Prochlorococcus marinus CUG1417: one gene and its partner. The protein of the gene in region 1 interacts with the protein of each later gene in a pairwise test. Links are inferred from orthologs where the notes say so. Each region holds a gene or a part of one and is shown in the gene's direction. Other genes may lie near its edges. The genes, in order: cysE and cysK.

What was found.
Region 2: the proteins of cysE (region 1) and cysK interact in binary tests that used the Escherichia coli proteins (3 or more experiments, as listed by UniProt). The link is inferred for Prochlorococcus marinus CUG1417 from one-to-one orthologs.

What each region holds. Positions count from the first base shown.
Region 1 is NZ_JAAORN010000002.1:518,373-524,267, forward strand. What follows is about bases 64-2,838. They hold cysE (serine O-acetyltransferase), read left to right. Parts: upstream 64-971; coding sequence 972-1,706; downstream 1,707-2,838. Other genes in these bases: HA140_RS08950 (GntR family transcriptional regulator), read left to right, coding at 64-965; secA (preprotein translocase subunit SecA), read right to left, coding at 1,715-2,838. Outside these bases: more of HA140_RS08950, read left to right, coding at 1-63; more of secA, read right to left, coding at 2,839-4,546; HA140_RS08965 (GNAT family N-acetyltransferase), read left to right, coding at 4,721-5,176; HA140_RS08970 (nuclear transport factor 2 family protein), read right to left, coding at 5,204-5,635; ribH (6,7-dimethyl-8-ribityllumazine synthase), read right to left, coding at 5,814-5,895.
Region 2 is NZ_JAAORN010000001.1:387,361-401,371, reverse strand. Bases 11,054-14,011 are described here. They hold cysK (cysteine synthase A), read left to right. Parts: upstream 11,054-12,018; coding sequence 12,019-13,005; downstream 13,006-14,011. Other genes in these bases: queA (tRNA preQ1(34) S-adenosylmethionine ribosyltransferase-isomerase QueA), read right to left, coding at 13,008-14,011; HA140_RS02195 (PLP-dependent transferase), read left to right, coding at 11,054-11,934. Outside these bases: lepA (translation elongation factor 4), read right to left, coding at 1-958; HA140_RS02255 (malate:quinone oxidoreductase), read right to left, coding at 1,014-2,510; HA140_RS02250 (NifU family protein), read left to right, coding at 2,581-2,826; HA140_RS02245 (hypothetical protein), read right to left, coding at 2,848-3,105; HA140_RS02240 (DUF4278 domain-containing protein), read left to right, coding at 3,359-3,532; HA140_RS02235 (methyltransferase domain-containing protein), read left to right, coding at 3,610-4,404; HA140_RS02230 (aminotransferase class V-fold PLP-dependent enzyme), read left to right, coding at 4,441-5,616; HA140_RS02225 (SDR family NAD(P)-dependent oxidoreductase), read right to left, coding at 5,645-6,349; HA140_RS02220 (UDP-N-acetylmuramoyl-L-alanyl-D-glutamate--2,6-diaminopimelate ligase), read right to left, coding at 6,431-7,966; HA140_RS02215 (glutaredoxin family protein), read right to left, coding at 7,974-8,276; membrane protein insertion efficiency factor YidD, read right to left, coding at 8,281-8,517; rpsD (30S ribosomal protein S4), read left to right, coding at 8,613-9,221; HA140_RS02200 (trans-sulfuration enzyme family protein), read left to right, coding at 9,298-10,461; more of HA140_RS02195, read left to right, coding at 10,465-11,053.

The sequences.
Region 1 (5,895 bases):
AAAGTGATATCCCAGCATCGACCCAACTATATAATCAAATTTGCTTCGCAATAGCAGCAAGACATTATCCACCAGGTCACAGATTGCCAAGCACTAGGCAACTTGCGATGCAGACAGGACTTCATCGGAATACTATTAGCAAAGTTTACAGACAACTTGAAATAGATGGGGTTGTTGAAGCGATCGCTGGGTCAGGTATCTATGTAAGAGATAATCTTAGAAAAAAAGACTTTAAAAATTCAATTTACTCAAAAAACAAAATAAGTAAACCACCAGATCAAGAAGCAAAAAAAGCTATAGATAATTTTATAAATCTTGGCTGCACCTTACAAGAAACAAGAGAAATATTAACTAATGAAATTGACTGGCGTATTAAATGTGGAGCAAGAATTATAGTCAGTACACCTAGAGAGGATGTAGGCGCTTCTATGCTTATAGCAGAGGACTTATCTCCAAAAGTTAATGTACCAGTGGAAGTAGTTCCTATGGAAGAATTAGAAAAAGTTTTGAGTAATTCCAATAATGGAACTATTGTAACAAGTAGATATTTTTTACAACCTTTAGAAAAAATTGCTAAACAATATGGAGTTAGAGCTATTACAGTTGACTTGAGTGACTTTCAAAAGGAATTGAAAATTCTCAAAGAATTAGATGCTGGAAGCTGCGTAGGTATTGTTAGTATAAGCCCTGGTTTATTGAGAGCAGCAGAAGTTATTATTCACAGCATGAGAGGGAGTGACTTAATGCTTATGACTGCAATTTCAGATAATAACAATAGATTACTGTCGCTTTTGAAAGCTTCAAACCATATAGTTTGTGATGGACCTAGCTTATCAGTTGTAGAAAACACTTTATTAAAAAATCGGTCTCAGCTTATGAGATTACCTCAAATAATATGTGCAAAAAATTATTTGAGTATAGAGACAATAAATCAATTAAAAAAAGAGATTGGAGTTGTTAATTAGACCATGATACTAAGAACTTTCAAATCAGATATTGACATAATCAAAGAAAGAGACCCTGCTGCTAGAGGGATATTAGAAATTTTTCTCTGCTACCCAGGCTTTCAATCAATAGTTATTCATAGGTTTACTCATAAATTATGGCAATTAAAAATTCCATTAATTCCTCGCTTTTTCAGTCATCTCAATAGATTAATCACAGGCATTGAAATCCATCCTGGGGCCAAAATTGGTAAACGGGTTTTCATTGATCATGGCATGGGTGTTGTAATTGGAGAGACAGCTGAGATAGGAAATAATTGCCTGCTTTATCAAGGAGTAACATTAGGAGGTACTGGAAAAAGTCATGGGAAAAGACACCCAACTTTAATGGAAAATGTTGTAGTGGGAGCAGGTGCAAAAGTTCTTGGATCTATTACTGTAGGATCTAATACACGTATTGGTGCAGGTTCAGTAGTTGTTCGTAACGTGGAAGGGAACAGCACAGTAGTTGGGGTTCCTGGCAGAGTAGTACATCAAAGTGGGGTTAAAATTAATCCATTAGCTCACTCTGCGCTACCAGATGCAGAAGCGAATGTGATAAAAAATCTAATGGATAGAATAGACTCCCTCGAAAATGAAATTCTTAAGTTACAAAAAACTCTAAAATGTTTAGCAAATTCAGAATCTATTGATATTTCAAAACTAGGTGATGCTCAAAATCTTAAAGACAAAGAAATTATAGAATTTCTTGGAGATGATTAACTCTAGATTTAATTTTTATTTTCTGTGTCAGTTTTAGGCTGAAACATAAACATTGAATAAATAACATTTCGTCTCATATTTGTCATCATTTCCAGAAACATATCATACCCTTCATTTTTATATTCAATTAGAGGATCTTTTTGCCCATAACCTCTCAATCCAACTGATTCCCTCAAGGAATCCATGGATTGAAGATGTTCACGCCATAAATTATCAATTTGCTGCAAAATAAAAAATCTTTCAGCTTCTCTCATTAATCCTGGACGAATATTTTCTATTTGTTTTTCTTTTAAATCATAAGCTATTCGCAACCGCTCTTGAAGGTAGTTTTTTAACTCCTCTATTGACAGTAAATTAATATGATCAGCTTTAAGGTCATCTAATAAATATATAAATTCTTTGACTTTGGATATTAATTGGTCAATATTCCATTCTTCTGGAGGAAGATCAGGATTAATATAAGCCTCTACAATTTCACTCATTGTTCTTTCTCCATATCCTATTACTTGCTTCTTTAAATCAATTCCTCGTAAAACTCTTAGTCTTTCGTTATAAACTGCTTTTCTTTGATTATTCATTACTTCGTCATATTCAAAAACTTGTTTTCTTATGTCGTAATAATATGTTTCAACTTTTTTTTGAGCACCTTCTAGAGATCTAGTAAGCATTCCTGATTCTATAGGCAAATCTTCATCAACCCTAAATGCGTTCATAAGATTTGCTACTCTATCACCTCCAAAAATCCTTAATAAATTATCTTCTAATGATAAAAAGAATCTTGTACTTCCAAGATCTCCCTGTCTCCCTGCTCTACCCCTAAGTTGATTATCAACTCTTCTTGATTCATGTCTCTCAGTACCGATGACATGTAAACCTCCAGCTTCTCTAACTTTTTGTTCTTCATAAATCAAAACATTTTCATATTCTTTTTTTACATCAGACAAAGATTCTCTCAAAAGCTTTATCAAGCTATCATCAGTTGGTGCTTTTTCTGCAGCTGTAGCTATTCTGTCATCAAGCTCCAAGACAGAAAGTTGTCTATCTCCCCAATTTTTAACAAGTTCATCAGATAAAAAAGAGAGTTTCTTTTCAATTGCTTCATCTAGTTTGCAAGGAAAAAGACTTGTTTCCGAATTTGAAATACTCTTTTTCAAATTTTTACCAGCTTTCTTAGAAAAACCTACTTTAGATTTTGAATTTCTTTGTTTAGGTATTGGTGGCTTATGTTCATTATCAGGCCTGACTAACAAAGGAATTAAAATTTCTTTTAATTTAAGCCTTGCCATATAATCACTATTACCACCAAGAATTATATCTGTTCCCCTTCCAGCCATATTAGTCGCAATAGTAACAGCACCTGCCCTTCCCGCCTGAGCAACAATTTCTGCCTCACGTTCAACGTTCTCTGGCTTAGCATTTAACAAATTATGTGGGATTTTTTCAGCAGATAAAAGTGTACTGAGTAATTCACTTTTTTCCACACTTGTTGTACCAACTAAAACAGGTCTACCATCTCTATGAATTTGTGCAGTTTCTTTAGCAACGGCTTTCCATTTACCAATCTCTGTCTTAAATACTTGATCAGGCCAATCTTGTCTCTTTCTTATTTGATTTGTCGGTATAACTGTTGATTCTAATTTATAAGTTTTTTCAAATTCAACCTCCTCTGTTTTTGCAGTTCCCGTCATTCCTGCTAAACCGGGATATAAAAGGAAAAAATTCTGATAAGTTATGGATGCTAATGTTTGAGTCTCAGGCTGAATTTTAAGACCCTCTTTTGCTTCTATTGCCTGATGCTGGCCGTCACTCCAACGCCTTCCAGGCATTACCCTACCAGTAAATTCGTCCACTATTACAGCCTCATCGTTCTTAATAATATAATTTACGTCTTTAATAAATAATTCTTTAGCTTTTAGAGCGTTAGTTACATAATGCGCCCAAGGATCTTTAGGGTTATATAAGTCAGTAACTTTTAAATACTCTTCACATTTTGCAAAACCCTGATCAGTTAATATACAACTTCTCTGTTTTTCATCAACTTCATAATCCCCTTCTGGATCAATACCATCTTTACTTAATTCTTTTGCTTTTACTAATGCCAGAGATAATTCTGCAGCTTTTTGATATTTTTCTTGTGGTCTTTCAACTTGACCAGAAATGATTAAAGGCGTTCTTGCTTCATCAATTAATATTGAATCAACCTCATCAATTACGCAGTAATTAAATTTTCTTTGAACTACCTCACTAATATCGGTAGCCATATTATCTCTTAAATAATCAAATCCCAATTCTGAATTTGTAGCATAAGTTATGTCACAATCATAATTTTTCTTTCTCTCAACTGGATTCATATCTTGCTGAATCAAACCAACGGATAAACCTAAAAAACGATGAACTTGTCCCATCCATTCTGCATCCCTTCTAGCTAAATAATCATTTACAGTAACAACATGAACACCTTTTCCCGTAAGAGCATTTAAATAACAAGGTAATGTCGCGACAAGAGTTTTTCCCTCTCCAGTCTTCATCTCAGCAATTTGACACTCATGTAAAACCATCCCGCCAATTAATTGAACATCAAAATGTCTCATATCAAGAACACGTTTACTTGCTTCTCTTACGATTGCAAAGGCTTTAGGAAGAAATTCTTCTAGGAGTTCTTTTTGTTTTTTAAAATCTAATTCAGCTGAAATATTTGATTTAAGAATCTGCGTTTCTTTTCTAAGCTCATCATCAGTCAATTGAGAAATTTCTTCTTCTAAAAAATTTATCTCTTCCACTATTGGTTGATAGCGCTTTAACTTTCGTGTATTCGGATCTCCCAACAAAAGTTTTAGCATAAGTCAAAGTCCTTAAAAAATTCATCTTATTACAAACATTATAAATTAGTGCGTTACAACAGAATGAAGAAAACTATTATCTCTTTATTTTATAGAAACGATCGATTAAGGTATTTAGATTGAAGTCACAAAAATAACCTAGCTGACATCACCTTTCAAAAATCTCTTTAATAAATGAAAGAAATATCTTTAATCAAACATGCCAAAGGAGCTTTAGGGTTAAGGATTTTTGGATTAGGTCCTAATCTTAAACCAACAAATGGATTAATTAAGCTACAAAAATTGCTAGATACCAATGCTTTCTGGGCAAAGCATAGAACAATCAATGATCTAAAAAAATGTCTTGCTAACAGTGATGTAGTAATAAGTCTTTGGGTTGGTAACGAAATAGTTGGTTTTGGTAGGGCTTTAACCGATGGGATTTACCGCGGAGTGCTTTGGGATATTGTTATAGATCAAAATCACCAAGGCAAAGGTTTTGGCACATTAATTTTAAAAAATCTTTTATCTTCTAAAAAAATTAAAAATACAAAAAAATTATATTTAATGACAACAAATAAAAAATTGTTTTATTCTAAATTTGATTTTAAAGAAGTTTCTTCTCAAAATTTATTGATTCGTGAAATATAAAGCACTCTGTTTCTAAAAAAAACAAAATCAAGATATAAATTTACTATAAAGCCATCTTATGAAAGGTCCTAAAATAGGAACTGGTCCAAAAGTTGGGCCGCAAAAATCAAAGTAATCTCTATGCTCTTTGATTAATCCATTTTCACCAAATAATAAACGAGTAGTTCCAGGATAAATGAATTCTTTACCCATAATTTTTAAACCCATTGTCCATTCAACAAATCCACAATCCCCAGTTATGGAAATTGCATGAGTTTCTAAAAAAACATCATCACATCTTTTAACTAGCTTTTCTTGGGCTTTAACATAAGAATCCAAGCCTTCTGTTTCCTGAGTTGGGTCTGTAAAAATAACATTCTCATTATAAAATTCAGCCCATTTTTGTTTTGTTGGTGCATCTATACCATAAGGTTTAGTAAATAATCCCTTTAAATCTTCAATAGAAATAACTCTAGTCATTACAAAATTTTTGCTAAAAATATTCTAAAAGATACAAACATTAAAAGCGGATGAAGAGATTCGAACTCTCGACATTCTCCTTGGCAAGGAGATGCTCTACCACTGAGCTACATCCGCATAACTTTTTTATTTTATCTCAAAGAAGGGGTCAATGATAAAAATAATTAAATTTTTTCAATTAATTTAAATTTTTAATTAAAGTTCCCATCTCAATTGCTTGTAAAGCATAATTCCAACCAAGATTATTTTTAATCCCTGCT
Region 2 (14,011 bases), on another replicon or contig:
CTAGTGATACTCTTAAATCTGGAAATTGATCAGCATCAGTAGGGAATAAGCCACAAAAAACCATAGGATTTGCTGTCTTATAACCAGGCAAAGGATCATTGGCAGGTGAATTTAAAAGAGTAATCGTATCTCCCACTCTCGCATCAGCAACTGATTTTATAGAAGCAGCTAAATATCCAACTTCTCCCGCATGTAATTCATCAACTTGCTGCTGATCAGGGGCCATTATTCCTATCTCATCTAGTTCATAATTTTTCTTACTTGCCATTAATAATATTTTTTCTCTCTTATTAAGAGACCCAGATATCACCCTGAAATAAACAATAACTCCCCTATAAGGATCATAATAAGAATCAAAAATCAGTGCTTTTGTAGGTAGTTTAATTTCATCTTGAGGAGGAGGTACTCTTCTTACGATTGCTTCCAAAATATCTTTAATACCAACTCCAGTTTTTGCTGAACAATTTATAGCATTAGATGTATCAAGTCCAATAATTTCCTCTATTTCTTGTTTTATTTTTTCAGCATCAGCACCTGGTAAATCTACTTTATTTAAAACAGGAATAATTTCAAGATTATTTTCTAAGGCAAGATAAACATTAGCTAAGGTTTGAGCTTCTACTCCTTGACTAGCATCAACAACGAGTAAAGCGCCTTCACAAGCCTGAAGAGATCTACTAACCTCATAAGAGAAATCAACATGCCCAGGAGTATCTATTAAGTTCAAGACATATTCTTGAGAATCGTCAGCTTTATATTTCATCCTAGCGGCTTGTAACTTGATAGTAATTCCTCTCTCTCTTTCAAGATCCATACTGTCCAAAAATTGTTCTTGCATATCCCTTTGCTGCACAGTACCAGTATCTTGGAGCAACCTATCTGCAAGGGTCGATTTACCATGGTCAATATGAGCGATTATGCAGAAATTTCTAATTTTTGAAACCGATATATCAGTCATATAGAAAGAAAAATTCTCCTCTTATTACATCTTGGTTAATACTAGCTAATTAGAATTATGGATGGAAACCAAAAATAGAATTATTTCTTTTTTTGATGTCTTTTATGAAGGTACTGTTATTTTCAGAGTCCGATAGCTCTGGATAGATTAAGTCATTTATTTTTTTCTGAAGATTATGCTTGTTGTTTAAAAATAAGACAGATTTTTCTAGAACCTTTACCATAATTGAGACCGCAGTACTTGCTCCGGGAGAAGCCCCTAACAAAGCAGATAATGAACCATCAGATGAATTCACAATCTCAGTTCCAAATTTCAAAGAACCACCAGCTTCAGTTTTTTTAATTATTTGGACTCTTTGACCAGCATTCTTTAAATACCAATCAGACGAATTAGCCGATGGCATCATATTCTTTAAATTTTCAACTCTTGAGTTATGGTTCTTTAATGATTGTGATATTAAGTAATTAATTAAATCATTGTTCTTGAAACCAACGTCTAACATAGAAAAAATATTATTCTTTTTAATTGAACTAAATAAGTCAAAGTATGAACTTTGTTTTAGAAATTTCGTTGTAAATCCAGCAAAAGGTCCATATAAAAGAAGTTTTTTATTATCAATCCATCTTGTGTCTAAATGAGGCACAGACATTGGTGGCGATCCAATATCAGCTTTACCATAAACTTTTGAGTTATGTTTTTCTGTTAAATCTTTTTTCTCGCAAATAAGCCATTTCCCACTAACAGGAAATCCACCATAACTTTTTGCTTCTGGGATTTTTGATTTTTGTAAATAATTAATTGTTTTTCCACCAGCACCAAGAAAAACGTAGCCAGTTCTAATTGAAATTTTTCTACCTTCAGAACTGATTTCTAGTTCCCATTGTTTTTTATCAATTTTTTTTAAATCTACTAATTCTGTTTTGTATCTAATTTCAACATTTTTGTTTAAGGAAACTAATGACAAATACTCTTTAGTTAGAGCCTCAAAATTAATATCAGTTCCTCTACCTATTCTAGTAGCAGCAATTTGAGTAGATGGATTTCTATCTTTTGTTATTAGAGGAGCCCATGATGAAATTTCATCAAAAGATGTAGAAAATTCCATATCGATAAATTCAGGATTTTCGGTCATTTTCTGAAATCTTTTTTTTAAAAAAGAAATATTTTCCTCACCAGACACAAAGCTAATATGAGGAATAAATTTTAGAAACTTCTTAATATCAATTTTCCCTGCTTCATACAATGAGGCCCATAAAGACATGGATGTTTCAAAAGAACGATTTATTGAGAGCGCTTTATCTATTTTTAGATTTCCTTTTTCATCTAAAGGTGTATAGTTTAATTCGCAATTAGCCGCATGTCCTGTACCTGCATTATTAAAAGCGCCAGTACTTTCACTTCCTGGAGCATTTAATTTTTCTATAATAAGAAATTTTATATCTGGTAAAACTTCTGAAATTAGGAGGGCTAAAGTACTACTCATTATCCCTGCTCCTACTAAGACTGCATCAAAGTATGTATTGTCATTAGTGGGATTTTTAGATGAAGTCACAACAGAAAATTATCTTTTTTGCAATTAATCAGATTTCTTTCTAGGCTTATTATAAAGTTAATCCAAAATTATGAGTACTGAAACACTCTCCCTGACAAACGAAAATGTAGAAAAAGTCCTTGACGAGCTAAGACCTTTTTTAATTTCTGATGGAGGAAATGTAGAGATTGCAGAAATAGATGGTCCAATTGTCAAAGTCAGACTTCAAGGAGCATGTGGTAGTTGCCCAAGTAGCACTATGACTCTCAAAATGGGTATTGAAAGAAAGTTAAAAGAAATGATTCCTGAAATAAGCGAAGTTGTCCAGGTTTTATAAAAATTTTTAACTAAATATATATTATTTAGTTTTTAATTCCTTCAACAAAGATGATTCCATATCAAGGCAATCAATTGGAAGTCCTTGACCAATAGCGATTAAAAGGGGTGCAAGAATTCCTAAAGTAAAAACTAAATTTGATTGGCTTACATCATATTTACTCAAAGTAAAAGTTATCAAATAAATAATTGAAAAATAAGCATGAAGTGAAAAAAATTCTTTTGGCTTTAACACTGGCCACCTTAAAGTATTTCCCAAGAAATATAAAAAACCTGTCATAAAAAATAGTTACATGAAGATTAAACCAAATATAAACATAAACCTTTTTAGAGACTATTTATAAAAAAATTTACCTAAGATAATAATTAAAAAAACATTAAATCTTCGTTTCTATTTGTAAAAGCTAGACATGCAGTTAAAAATACGCCTATAATAATTTTGTAGCATTCGCTACTTTTCGTTCACCCTCATTTGAGGGCGCAGTTCGAGTCATACCATGGAACGGGGGATGGCCGTGTTGTCACATCGAAACATGACTACTTTAACTTACAGAGGTAAAAACTACGTTCAAAATAAAGAAGCTGCTAAAAAGCAACTTGTTGAACTTACCTACAGAAGAAACGTATACACCAACAGAATGGATGACGCTTCTTCAAGTAATGAAAAAGCAGAATTAAATTACAGAGGTGTTAATTACACTAAATAATTTAATTAAACAAATTAAAAGCCCCTTTTTCAGGGGCTTTTTTTTTGGCTATATTTATCAAGAGTCCTTTAAAAAATATGTCTGAAAGTTGCTGTAATACAAACACGTCGAATAAAGCGCCAAATCAATTCGATCATAAAGATGCAATTCAAGAAAGATATGGCTCAGCCGCACAAGAAAAAGAAAGTTGTCTTTGTACACCAGTTGGATTTAATCCCGTTTTACTTGAAGCAATTCCTCAAGAGGTTATAGAAAGAGACTATGGGTGTGGTGATCCAACAAAATATGTTCAAAAAAATGATATAGTCTTAGATCTTGGAAGTGGTAGCGGCAAAAATGCTTTCATTTGTGCCCAAATTGTTGGGGAAGAAGGGAAAGTTATTGGAGTTGATCAGAATCCTGACATGCTTTCTTTATCAAGATCAGCATCTAAAGAAGTTACAAAAAATATAGGTTTCAACAATACAGAATTTCTAGAAGGTTCAATTGAAAAACTTGATGAATTAGATAAAGATTTAAATCCATTAATCGCAGATAAATCAGTTGATATTATTTTAAGTAATTGCGTTTTAAACTTGGTAAGTCCAGAATCTAGAAATAACCTTCTAAATAACATAAAAAGAGTTTTAAACGATAATGGAAGAATTGCAATTAGCGATATCGTCTCTAACAAAAAAGTTCCTTTAAGATTGCAAAATGATCATGATTTATGGACAGGATGTATTAGTGGAGCATGGTATGAGCCAGAGTTTATTAGTGATTTTAAAGAACTAGGATTTAAAAATTTAAAATTTGCAGAAAGGAGCGCTGAACCTTGGAAAGTAATAGAGGATATTGAATTTAGAACAGTAACTTTAGTGGGCAATATTTAAAAAAATTCAAGAGTTGAAAATACAATATAAATTTCCATGAGAAATAATCTAAGAGATCAAATACCCGCATTAAAAAATAAGTATTATTTTAACTATGGCGGTCAAGGGCCATTACCAAAATCTTCTCTAGAAGCAATAGTTAAAACTTGGGAAATTATCCAAGATTTAGGACCATTTACCAATGATATGTGGCCTTTTATTTACAAAGAAATATTGACCACAAAAAGAGTCATTGCGCAAAAATTAGGTGTCAATTCAAAGAATGTAGCTTTAACCGAAAATATCTCTTCCGGTATGATTTTGCCCTTTTGGGGAATAAAAGTAGAAGAGGGAGAAGAATTGTTAATAAGTGACTGTGAACATCCTGGAGTAGTGGCTGCAAGTCGAGAATTTTGCAGAAGAAATAAATTAATATTCAAAATTCTGCCAATCCAAAAAATTAAAAATCTAAACGACGAAAATATAATTTTAGAGATTTTGAAAAATCTAAATAGTAAGACTAAGATCCTAATTATTTCTCATATCTTATGGAACTTTGGATATAAAATTCCTTTAAAACAAATTTCTATCGAATTAAAAAATAATCGAGAAGATTCTTATTTACTTGTTGATGGTGCTCAAACCTTTGGGCACATAAATATTGAAAAAGAAGTTTTTTATTCTGATTTATATTCAATAACTTCTCATAAATGGGCATGTGGACCAGAAGGACTTGGAGCCATTTATGTCTCAGATAGATTTATTCATGAAACAGATCCAACAATAATTGGTTGGAAATCATTAAAAAAAGAACAAGGTATTTATGAGCCTTCAGATAATCTTTTTCATGATGATGCAAGGAAATTTGAAATAGCTACCTCTTGCATTCCTTTACTTGCTGGGCTCCGGAATTCTTTAGATCTTTTGGATAAAGACTGCCATGAAAAAGAAAAAAACAAAAATATCAAAAAATTAAGTAGAAAACTTTGGGATGAATTAAATCAATCAAAGGGAGTTGAATTAGTTTTAGAAAAAAATTATTTAAATGGGATTGTTAGTTTTAATATCGAAAATATTAAAGATAAGGATAAATTTGTAAAGAAACTTGGAGAAAAGAAAATTTGGATTAGAGTTTTAGAAGACCCAAAATGGTTTAGAGCATGCGTACATCAAATGACTACAGAAGCTGAGATTGATTTACTTGCTAGAGAAATAAAAAAAATATTGAATTAAAGATCTATTGATATAAAAAAAATTTCGTTTACCAAGGTATCTCCGAGTTGTCCCATGCAATAAATTTTCCTGTAGATTCTGGTGATTGATTTTTAATAATATTGATCAAAAATTGGGAGGATTTTTCTTTACTAAATAATTTATGTTCTGGAACAAATTTATGAAAAGGTCTAGATAAATCAGTATCTACTGTCCCTGGATGAAGCAATGTGATAGTAGCCTTTGGGAAACGTCTAGCCCATTCAATACTTAAAGATTTAAAAAACTGATTTTGCGCAGATTTAGCAGCTCTATATGAATACCAACCTCCAGTTTGATTATCTCCAATGCTGCCCACTCTTGCACTTATACTTGCAAAATTAAAATTAAAATCTTTTGGTATAAATTCTTCAATCGCTTTAGCCAATAAAATAGGAGAAAAGGCATTTATTGAAAAACTTTCCATCATATTTTTTTTATCAAGATGTTGTAATCTTTTTTCTGGTTGAAGAGAATCACCATGAAGTCTTCCTGTAGCATTAACAACTAGCCTTAATTTTGAAGGATGATTTGATATTTTATTTTTCAACTGCAAAAGGGATTGATAATCCTCTATATCTAATTCCCAAAAAGGATTAAATTCACTTTTTCTCCCACACAAAACAACATCTAAATCTTTTTCACTTTCATTCAAATCTTTAGCTAGTTGTGTTCCAATTCCACCTGCTCCTACAACTAAGGCTAAGCCTTTCATTTTATTAAAAATAACTACATTGATTCTAAAAAACTTTTCTTATGATTTGCGTAAAGATCTTTATTATTTGATTAGGAAATTTTATTGAGATTTATTTTTTTCTTTTAATAATTTATAAGCTATTTTTCTATCATCAAAATTAATAACTTTTTCATCGAGAATTTGGTAGTCCTCATGTCCTTTTCCAGCAATTAAAACAATATCTTCTTTATTGGCAAATTTAATAGATTCATATATTGCTTTAAATCTATCAATCTCAATTATTATTTTTTCTCTTTTTTTTATACCCATCAAAATATCATTTACTATCTTTTGGGGTTCTTCTGATCTTGGATTGTCTGAAGTTATAAAAAGTTGATCAGATAACTCTTCAGCTATTGATCCCATTAAAGGCCTTTTACTACGGTCTCGATCTCCGCCACAGCCAAAAACAGTTATGAGTTTTCCTTCACAAAGTTTTTTAATTGATTCCAAAACTTTTTTTAATCCATCAGGAGTGTGGGCATAATCAACAATTACTGTTGGAAGTGATCTTAAAAGGACATCATTATCAATTTTTATTTTCTCCATTCTCCCAGGTGCACCAGGAAAAGATTTTATTAACTTTGATAGATCTTTTAAAGAAAAATTAAGTTTATACAAAATTGTTATTGCTTGAATCGCATTCATTAAATTAAATTCACCAACAAGTGGAACAAAAAGTTTAATTTTTTCCCTAGGTGTATGAAAAATACAGGTGGAACCACTTTCAGTAAATTTTTTATCTGTTACGAAAAAAAAATCATCATTTTCAAGTTCACTTTCAGTAATTTTTGTAGAGACTAATGAAGATCTTTTTTTAAGATCAGATGGTAATTTAGATATCCAATGGTCATCATTATTTAATACACAAATTCCATCTTTTTCTTTTAAGTAAGGCGGGAAAAATAATTTTCTTTTTGTTTGAAAATATGATTCCATATCTGAGTGATAATCAAGATGATCTTGAGTTAAATTAGTAAAAATAGCCGCCTCAAATTCGCATCCTGATATCCTGTTTTGAGCAATAGAATGAGAACTTACCTCTAATATCGCGAATTCAGATTCTGCCTCAACAGCAGCATTCAATTTCTTTTGGAGTTTATCGGCGAAATCAGTTGTATGAAGAGCCACTTCTGAAAATCCAGGCCATCTATTGAGCAAGGTCCCAAATAATGCAGTCTTTTTCCCTAATTTTTTTAAAAGATATTCCAATAAAAAAGTAATTGTTGTTTTTCCATTTGTACCCGTAACACCAATAAGTTTAAGTTTTCTTGAAGGCCTATTCCAAAACTCAGCGACTATTTGACCAAAAATATAATCTAAATTATCTTCTATAACCAAAATCCTTTCTGGATCAATAGATCCAATTTTCTCTTTTGCGGCAGACCCAACAATGGCAGCCTCTGCGCCATTTTCAATTGCCTCAATACAATATTTTCCTCCATCCACTTTTAAACCAGGCATACCTAAAAATAAAGTTCCTTTTTGTACTTCTTTAGAGTTAAAAGAAATATTATTAATTTCATGATCGATTAAATCTAATGAAGGAATAATTCCTACCAAATCTAAAAGTTTATGTAATTTTATAGATCTCATATAAAAATTATTTCTCCAGAATGTTACTAATATTTTTTTGAAACCAATTTGTTAACTGATCATCTTTTAATCTTGGAGAAATGCGAGGCAATTCTATAATCTCCTCGGACCTAATTCCTTCAACAGCAATAACAGGTACTTCATAATCATATTTTTTATATTTATCTTTATATAAATCGACCCTATCAATATCAATTTCTTTAAGCTCCTCTAGATTAGGGAATAACTCATTAAGATTTATTTTTGCCAGTTTATTTTTTAATGAATCACAAAGGCAACATCCCTGCCTAACAAAAATAAATATTTTCATTCATTTAGTCAGGTACAGGGTCACATCCACAGGGAGTTAAAGGATGACATCTGCTTAATCTTCTTAAAGTTAACCACCCTCCCTTCCAAGGACCATGTCTAGTAATTGCCTCATATCCATAAGAACTGCAGCTTGGAATAAATCTACATCTTGGTCCAAAAAAAGGAGAAAACCACTTTTGATAGAACGAAATCATAAAAAGAAGTATAGAAGTGATTGATTTATTAATAGTTTTGAACACTTTAATGATGTAAAATGATATTTCCAGTAGTAATTAGTTTAATTGAATTTAATCAATTATCCAATTTATTGCAAATTTCTATTTAATTTAAAATTATGTCAAGATACCGCGGCCCCAGATTAAGGGTTACGCGTCGCTTGGGAGAACTACCAGGTCTCACTAGGAAAGCTTCAAAGAAGTCTAATCCTCCAGGTCAGCACGGCCAAGCCCGTCGCAAGCGATCAGAATATGCAATTCGTCTAGAGGAAAAGCAGAAACTTAGGTTTAATTATGGAGTTTCTGAGAAACAACTAGTTCGTTATGTAAAAAAAGCTAGAGCTCAAGAAGGATCTACAGGAACTAACCTACTAAGACTTTTAGAAAACAGACTTGATAATGTTTGTTTTAGATTAGGTTTTGGAGGTACCATTCCAGGCTCAAGACAATTAGTAAATCATGGCCATGTAACCGTTAATGGAAAGGTTCTTGATATTGCTGGTTATCAATGCAAATCAGGCGATGTAATCGGAATCAAAGAAAACAAAGCAAGCAAAAAACTTGTAGAAGGTAATATAGAATTCCCTGGTTTAGCAAATGTCCCACCTCATCTTGATTTAGACAAACCTAAATTAACGGGGAAAATAAATGGGAAATGCGATAGAGAGTGGGTAGCTCTTGAAATAAACGAACTACTAGTTGTTGAATATTATTCAAGAAAAGTTTAATACTACTTTTCTTTGGATTATTAAATCTCTCATTAAAAAAATGAGAGATTTAATTTAATTCTTATTTTTAAAAATAATGGGAAATGAAGAAAATAATATAAAAAAACCAGGTTTTAAGACCTTATCTATTCACCATGGGGAAACATTTGCAGAAAAAACCGGATGCGTTATGCCTCCTATTTTTTCTACATCTACTTTCAAACATGGAAATAAAGATAATTTCGACTACACCAGATCAGGCAATCCAAACTTTAGAATTCTAGAAAGCGTCCTTAAATCAATAGAAGATTCTAAATACTGTACAGTTTTTGGATCTGGAATTAGCGCGGTAACTGCAATTTCATCAACACTAAAATCAGGTGACAAGATACTCTGTGAGTCAAATCTCTATGGTTGTACAGTGAGGATGTTCGAAAAAGTTTTCAAGAAATTTGGGCTAGAAGTTTTATACACAGATTTTACAAACGAAAATAATATCAAAAAGATTTCATACTTCGAGCCAACCTTGATATGGCTAGAAAGTCCAACTAATCCACTTTTGAAAGTACTTGATATTCAGGCAATTTGTGATGAAGCAAATAAACTACAAATCCCAGTAGTAGTGGACAATACCTTTTCAACAGCACTTATTCAAAAACCATTGGACCTTGGCGCAACACTATCACTAGTAAGCACAACAAAATTCATTAATGGACATAGTGATGCACTTGGTGGAGCAGTACTGACAAATAATGAGGTATGGAATAGTAAGTTGCTTTTCTCTCAAAAAGCTCTAGGGCTTCAACCATCTCCTTTTGATAGTTGGCTCATTACGAGAGGAGTAAAAACTCTTCCTTTAAGAATCGAACAACAAACGCAAAGTGCAAAATTAATTTCTGAAAAATTAGACAATCATAAAATAATTAGTAAAGTAATTTATCCTTTTAATCAAAAACATCCGCAATTTAATTTAGCAAAATCGCAAATGAGTGCTGGAGGTTCGATGATTACCATAAAATTAAATTTAAATAAAGAGGATACTTTTAAATTTTGCAAATCTCTCAAATATTTCTCGCTAGCAGAAAGCCTTGGAGGAGTTGAAAGTTTAATTTGTCACCCCGCAACAATGACTCATGCTTCTGTTGATGATGAAACAAAAAATCTTTTAGGGATAGATGATGCTCTTGTCAGATTATCGATTGGATGTGAAGAAACAAACGATTTAATCTCAGACATATTATTTGCTTTAAATAAATTCTGAAAATTGAGAGATTTACTTAAAAAACCTATATGGAAAAATTTAGAGTTGGGATATTCTATTCCTGATAGTATTCATGCTGTTTCTGTAGCATTACCTACTTGGAATGATGTAATAAATTACGAGGAAAAAAATCAAGAATGCATGAATTTATTGAGGTCCATTTACCCAAGATTCGGGCTAAATCCCATAGTGAAAAGATTATGTGAAAAAGTAAAAAAGGAAAATTACTATAACAATAAAAGTATCTGGCCATATCCGAATGAAAGCATAGCTTTTAAAGCAAAAAAATACATTGATAGAAATACTTCTGAACAATTGTCATTTATAGAAAAAAGAGATAATTTAGCTTTCTTAATAACTGAAAAAGAAGGAAGTATTTATGCGAAATCTTTTTGGCAACATACTGGTCTTGGAATATCTTCAAGGGCTGCTGCTATAGAACTAGGTCTTGAAGATTGCCCTCCAAAATCTTACGTAAATGAATGTTCTCAAAGAATAAAAAATAGAATTTCTAAATCTACAAAAATTAATCCTAATGATATTCACTTAACTTCATCTGGAATGTCTGCATTGCATACATCATTAGAAATCATATATAAATTATTTCCAGCTAAAGCAACACTCCAAGTTGGTTTTCCATATGTAGATGTACTTAAATTACCAATGAATATTTTTCATGGAGCCAAGTTAATTACAGAAGAAAATTGCGAGGATATTGAATTTGAAATTAAAAGCATAAATCCATCAGCATTAATCATTGAACTACCTAGTAATCCAATGCTCAAATGTGTAAACATTAAAAAAATTTCAAAAATAGCAAAAAAGTTAAATATTCCCTTAATTGTTGACGATACAATTGGTTCCAATTTAAATATAAATTCCCTAGAACATGCAGATATAGTTTTTACTTCACTTACAAAAATTTTTTCAGGTAGTGGTGATATTCTTGCCGGATCATTAATACTAAATCCAAAAAGCAAATGGATTGATCAATTTAGAAATGCAATAAACGAGATTAATCTTCCAACACTTTCCGATGGAGATACAGTTTATCTAGAGAAAGTTAGTAGAGATGTAAATCAAAGAGTTTTTGAACAAAATAAAGCATGTTTAGAATTAAAAAAAAGATTAGAGACCCATAGCGAGATTAAAAATATTTTCCATCCTGAAAATTGTCCAAATTTCAATTCTTTACTAACTTCTGATGGAGGATACGGCTGCTTATTATCATTCGAATTAAAAGGAGGATTAAACAAAGCTAAGAATTTTTATGATTCTCTAAAAGTATCTAAAGGGCCTAGTTTAGGTACAAAATTTACTCTAGTTTGTCCTTATGTTTTACTTGCTCATTATAACGAGTTGGATTGGGCTGAAAGTTTTGGTATACCCTCGCACCTTATTAGAGTATCAGTTGGATTAGAAGACCAAGATCAATTATGGAAAAGCTTTTCTGAGGCGCTAAATAATTTCTAAATTCCTAGTATTTACCGTATAGAAACTTATATACTCTTTTTCTGAATAATAGTTAGTATTAATATATATTTTCTCAATATATAAATGGCAAAAATTTATGAGGACAATAGTTTTGCTATTGGAAACACTCCATTAGTAAAATTAAAATCAGTTACTAAAAACGCGAAAGCTACAGTACTTGCAAAAATTGAAGGTAGAAACCCTGCTTACAGTGTCAAATGCAGGATTGGCGCCAACATGATCTGGGATGCAGAGAAAAGTGGGAAGCTTACAAAAGACAAAACTATTGTTGAGCCAACTTCTGGAAATACAGGAATTGCTCTAGCTTTTACTGCTTCAGCAAGAGGTTATAAACTCATCCTTACAATGCCAGAATCCATGTCAATTGAAAGAAGAAGGGTTATGGCAGTGTTGGGTGCTGAAATTGTTTTAACAGAAGCATCTAAAGGTATGCCTGGAGCAATAGCTAAGGCTAAAGAAATTGCAGAAAGTAATCCTTCTCAATATTTCATGCCAGGTCAATTTGATAATCCAGCAAACCCTGAAATTCATTTCAAAACTACTGGACCAGAAATCTGGGATGATTGCGATGGTGAAATTGATGTCTTAGTCGCAGGAGTTGGAACTGGCGGCACAATTACAGGAGTTTCAAGATACATTAAGCAAGAAAAGGGCAAAAATATTACTTCTGTAGCTGTAGAACCATCACATAGTCCTGTTATTACACAGACAATGAATGGGGAAGAGGTTAAATCTGGACCACATAAAATTCAAGGAATTGGAGCAGGATTTATTCCTAAGAACCTTGACTTATCAATTGTTGATAAGGTTGAACAGGTGACAAATGACGAGTCAATCGAGATGGCTCTTAGATTAGCAAAAGAAGAAGGTCTATTAGTCGGAATATCTTGTGGAGCTGCTGCTGCTGCGGCTGTTAGATTAGCTGAACAAGATGAATATGCGGGAAAAACTATTGTAGTTGTTCTACCTGATTTAGCAGAGAGATATTTATCATCAATTATGTTTACTGAAGTTCCAAGCGGAATCATTCAAGAACCAGTCAAAGCCTAAATCTATTTTTTCTCCAGTAATGAATCTGGTGAAATATACATCGCATCGCCATAAGAGAAAAATCTAAATTTTTCTTTTATTGCTTTCTTATACAAATCTAATAATCTTGCTCTACCAATCATCGCACTTACTAAAAGTAATAATGAACTTTTAGGAAGATGAAAATTAGTTAATAATCCATCAACTACCTTAAATTTATAACCTGGCTTAATTACTAAATCCACATACTTCGCTATGGGAATATAGTCATTAATTTCATGAGAATAACAACTTTCAAGAGCTCTTACGCTTGTTGTACCAATAGCAATTATTTTTCTATCTGTTTTCTTTATTCTTTTTATTTCCTCCACTACTTCCTTGTTAACACTTACCCATTCTTTATGAAGTTTTAAGTTACTTAAATCTTCTTGATCAATTGGTTTGAATGTTCCATAACCCACGTGCAAAGTTATCGGTAAGATTATTACTCCTTTTTTTTTTAAATTGGAAATAAGACTTTTGCTTAAGTGTAGACCAGCTGTTGGTGCAGCAACTGCCCCCGGATTAGTTGCATACTCAGTTTGATAACTTTTCTCATGAAAAGATTCTTCTTCGGAATTTTTTATATAAGGAGGGAGAGGGATTTCCCCGTATTTATCAAGAAGTTCATTCATTGAATTGAGACAAGTTATATTTTCCGGAAATTTAATAAATCTCCCTCCAGTTTCTTCATCAACTCCATCAACAATCAAATAAATATCTTGTGCTAAAGGAGATTTTAATTTTAATTTTCTATTTATTTTTAACTTTTTCGCTGGTTTTGCCAAACATAACCATACACATTCATGGGATCTCTCCAAAACTAATAATTCGACTAATGTCTTATTTTCTAATTCAACCTTTAACCTAGCTTTCATAACTTTAGTATTATTTACAACTACAAGATCCCCTTCTCTAAATTCATCTAAAAGATTCTTGGTAAATTTATTAGTTAAGCAGTCTTCTTCTAAAACACTATTTCTAACTA